2 regions of the Enterobacter vonholyi genome follow, and region 2 is predicted to be linked to the other one. Evidence: predicted binding sites of a transcription regulator. Region 2 holds the regulator's gene; the other holds the start of a gene.
What was found. Region 2 encodes sigma-54, which starts transcription at its own class of promoters, with help from an activator protein. Its sites were predicted from a motif close to GTTGGCACANNTTTCGCTNT; they were not measured.
Positions count from the first base shown of each region.

Region 1: the regulator sigma-54 is predicted to act here: its motif matches at 834-853, upstream of hypA (hydrogenase maturation nickel metallochaperone HypA).

Region 1 is NZ_CP162152.1:3,514,126-3,516,324, reverse strand. Features, by position in the region: gene hypB (hydrogenase nickel incorporation protein HypB) at 1-452, opposite strand, end outside; gene hypA (hydrogenase maturation nickel metallochaperone HypA) at 456-806, opposite strand; gene hycA (formate hydrogenlyase regulator HycA) at 1,017-1,481, shown strand; gene AB3N39_RS16485 (4Fe-4S dicluster domain-containing protein) at 1,553-2,161, shown strand; gene hycC (formate hydrogenlyase subunit 3) at 2,158-2,199, shown strand, end outside.
Region 2 is NZ_CP162152.1:3,939,934-3,942,132, forward strand. Features, by position in the region: gene lptB (LPS export ABC transporter ATP-binding protein) at 1-424, shown strand, start outside; gene rpoN (RNA polymerase factor sigma-54) at 472-1,905, shown strand; gene hpf (ribosome hibernation promoting factor) at 1,928-2,199, shown strand, end outside.

The DNA.
Region 1 (2,199 bases), 430 kb from region 2:
CCGGTTTCGCGAATGCGCGCCGCGTCGTTAACGGTTTGCTGGTCGCCTTCGATCACCGCGCAGGAGACAAGCCCGTTCAGGCGCTTGAGCGTTTCGGTCAGTAGCGTGGTTTTGCCGGATCCGGGGCTGGAGACAAGGTTCAGCGCCAGCTGTTTGCGGGTGGCAAAGCGGGCGCGGTTGCGGGTGGCGATCTGGTTATTCTTGTCCAGCACGTTGATTTCCACCTCCAGCATCTGGCGCTGGCTCATGCCCGGCGCGTGGGTGCCCGCTTCGCCGTGGCCGTAATGCAGGTCGCCCGCATCGGAGCGTTGCGGCGCAAAGGTAATGCCGGTCAGGGCTGCCGCAGGGCGCGGTGCGGGGGAAAAGGGCGCGGAGCGAAACGCGGAGTGGGGGCGGTGTTCATCCCCTTCTATATACAGGTTGCCTTCGGCGCAACCGCAGGTACTACACATACTTTACTCCTTCTCGATTTCGAGGCGTTGGATCTGCATGCCGTCATCCGCCACGATGCGCAGACCGGTGCTCTGACACTGCGGGCAGCGCTGTACCTTTGATGACACCAGGGTGACGTACTGCTGGCACTGCTCGCACCAGCACTCCGCCTGCTGTTCTTCAATATGGAGTTCGCAGCCTTCCGCCAGCGTGCCGCGGCAGACCAGCTCAAAACAGAAGGTCAGGGCGCTGGTCTCGACGCAGGAAAATGCTCCGACCTTCAGCCAGACGCCGGTGACGCGTTTCGCGTGGTTTTGCACTGCCTGCTGTTCGATAAGTTCCAGAGCCCGCTGGCAGAGGGTGATTTCGTGCATGACGCCTCCTCAATGAATTGCCCCGGTAATGCAATAACGGTGCCAGCTTGATTTTTGTTAAGGCGTGACGATGTCAACGCTGTCGAAATGACACGTCGACACCGCGGTGTTGACAGCAATTTTTAAGGTAAATGTATTGAAAATCATAAAGATAAAAACTGGCATGGAATCTGCTTAACAGCCGCTATCTCCATTAAACGGATACCTTTTATGACTATTTGGGAAATCAGCGAAAAAGCGGATTACATCGCGCAGCGTCATCAACAGTTACAGGACCAGTGGCACCTTTACTGCAACTCTCTGATCCAGGGCATTACCTTGTCGAAAGCGCGTCTTCACCATGCGATGAGCTGCGCGGCGCAGGGCGACATGCGCTTCGTTCTGTTCGGCCATTTCACCATCAACGTTACCCTGGCGGACAACTTCAACAGCCACACCATTGAGTATTACCTCGAGACAAAAGACGGCGAAAAACAGTGTATTGCGAAGGCGCAGCTGATGGCCGACGGCATGGTGGACGGCCACGTAAGCAACCGCGATCGCCAGCAGGTGCTGGAACACTATCTGGAAAAAATCGCGCCGGTTTATAACGGCCTGTACGCCGCCGTTGAGCACGATCTTCCTGTCAACCTGAAGCAGCTGATGGACGGAAATGCCTCAGCGAACGTGGCCTGATCCCATGCGTGTCGAGAAGTGTCGACAAGACAGCTTTTCGACAAAAATGACTATCACCAGAGGATAACCCGGTGAACCGTTTTGTAATTGCTGACTCGACGGTCTGTATTGGCTGTCGAACCTGTGAGGCGGCGTGTTCGGAAACGCATCGCCTGCATGGGCTGCAGTCCATGCCGCGCCTGCACGTCATGCGTAATGAAAAAGAGTCTGCCCCGCAGCTCTGCCATCACTGTGAGGATGCCCCGTGCGCGGGTGTCTGTCCTGTAAATGCCATCACCCGCGTGGATGGCGCAGTCCAGCTGAACGAAAGCCTGTGCGTAAGCTGCAAGCTGTGCGGCATTGCCTGCCCGTTCGGCGCGATTGAATTTTCCGGCAGCCGACCGCTGCATATCCCGGCGAATGCCAACTCGCCAAAAGCCCCGCCCGCGCCGCCGGCGCCTGCGCGCGTAAGCTCGCTTTTGGACTGGGTGCCCGGCATCCGTGCCGTTGCGGTGAAATGCGACCTGTGCAGCTTCGATGATCAGGGCCCGGCCTGCGTGCGGACCTGCCCGACGAAAGCGCTGATTCTGGTTAACATTCGCGACATCGCCCGTACCAGCAAGCGCAAACGCGAGCTGACCATCAACAGTGATTTTGGCGACCTTTCTCTGCTACAGGCGCTTAACGAGGGGGCGAAATGAATGCGGTGATGATGATTACCGGCGCGGTAGCCTGTTTT
Region 2 (2,199 bases):
GGTCCTGCAAATTCGTAACGATCTGACCAGCGAACAGCGTCAGGATCGTGCCAACGAGCTGATGGAAGAGTTCCACATTGAGCATCTGCGCGACAGCCTCGGTCAGGCACTCTCCGGGGGCGAACGTCGTCGCGTTGAGATCGCGCGTGCGCTGGCCGCAAACCCTAAATTTATCCTTCTGGATGAACCATTTGCGGGTGTTGACCCGATCTCGGTTATCGACATTAAACGTATCATTGAACACTTGCGCGACAGCGGGCTTGGCGTACTGATCACCGACCACAACGTCCGAGAAACGCTGGCCGTATGTGAACGCGCGTATATTGTGAGCCAGGGCAATCTGATCGCCCACGGTACGCCGCAGCAGATCCTCGAAGACGATCATGTTAAGCGCGTCTATCTTGGGGAAGACTTCAGACTCTGATAGGGTAGAGGTAACGTAACGCCGAACCGGAGAAAAATGCTCTGAACATGAAGCAAGGTTTGCAATTAAGGCTCAGCCAACAACTGGCGATGACGCCGCAGCTACAGCAGGCAATTCGCCTGTTGCAACTGTCCACGTTAGAACTTCAGCAGGAGCTCCAGCAGGCGCTGGACAGCAACCCCCTGCTGGAACAAACCGATCTTCATGACGAGGTAGATACTCAGCAGTCACAGGACACTGAAGCGCTTGATACCGCCGACGCACTCGAACAAAAAGAGATGCCCGACGAGCTTCCGCTGGATGCCAGCTGGGATGAAATCTACACCGCCGGAACGCCTTCCGGTACGCGTGCGGACTACCAGGATGATGAGCTACCGGTCTATCAGGGAGAAACCACTCAGTCGCTGCAGGATTACCTGATGTGGCAGGTGGAACTCACTCCCTTCTCCGATACCGACCGCGCGATTGCCACCTCAATTGTCGATGCCGTTGACGACACCGGCTATTTGACCGTCACGCTTGACGATATTCTGGAAAGCATGGGCGACGAAGAGATAGAGCTTGAGGAAGTTGAAGCCGTTCTGAAGCGCATCCAGCGTTTCGATCCGGTAGGCGTAGCCGCAAAAGATCTGCGCGACTGCCTGCTAATCCAGCTTTCTCAGTTCAGCAAAGAGACGCCATGGCTCGACGAGGCGCGCGTGATCATCAGCGATCACCTGGATCTGCTGGCGAACCACGATTTCCGCACCCTGATGCGCGTCACGCGCCTGAAAGAAGATGTGCTGAAAGAAGCGGTGAATCTGATCCAGTCACTCGATCCACGCCCGGGACAGTCAATCCAGACCAGCGAGCCTGAGTACGTTATTCCGGACGTGCTGGTCAGAAAACACAATGGCCGCTGGGTCGTTGAACTGAATTCAGACAGCATCCCTCGCCTGCAAATCAACCAGCAGTATGCCTCCATGTGCACCAGCGTGCGTAACGACTCCGACAATCAATATATTCGTAGCAATCTTCAGGAAGCGCGATGGCTGATCAAAAGTCTTGAGAGCCGAAATGATACGCTGCTACGCGTCAGCCGCTGTATTGTCGAACAGCAGCAGGCTTTCTTTGAGCAGGGCGAAGAGTATATGAAACCGATGGTGCTGGCGGATATCGCCCAGGCCGTCGAGATGCATGAATCAACCATTTCCCGTGTCACCACGCAGAAGTATCTGCACAGTCCACGCGGTATTTTTGAGCTTAAGTATTTCTTCTCCAGCCATGTGAATACCGAGGGCGGCGGTGAAGCGTCGTCAACGGCCATTCGTGCCCTGGTGAAGAAGTTGATCGCCGCGGAGAACCCCGCGAAGCCGCTAAGCGACAGTAAGTTAACCACCATGCTGTCCGATCAGGGTATTATGGTGGCACGTCGTACTGTTGCGAAGTATCGAGAGTCTTTATCCATTCCGCCGTCCAACCAGCGTAAACAGCTGGTCTGACACAACCGATAAGGAAGACACTATGCAGCTCAACATCACTGGACAAAACGTCGAAATTACTGAGGCTTTACGCGAATTCGTGAACGCGAAGTTTGCAAAACTCGAGCAGTATTTCGAAAGGATCAATCAGGTCTATATTGTGTTGAAAGTGGAGAAAGTGACTCATATCTCGGATGCCACCCTGCATGTTAACGGGGGTGAACTGCATGCCAGTGCGGAAGGGCAAGACATGTACGCTGCTATCGACGGCTTGATTGATAAGCTTGCGCGACAGCTCAATAAACATAAAGATAA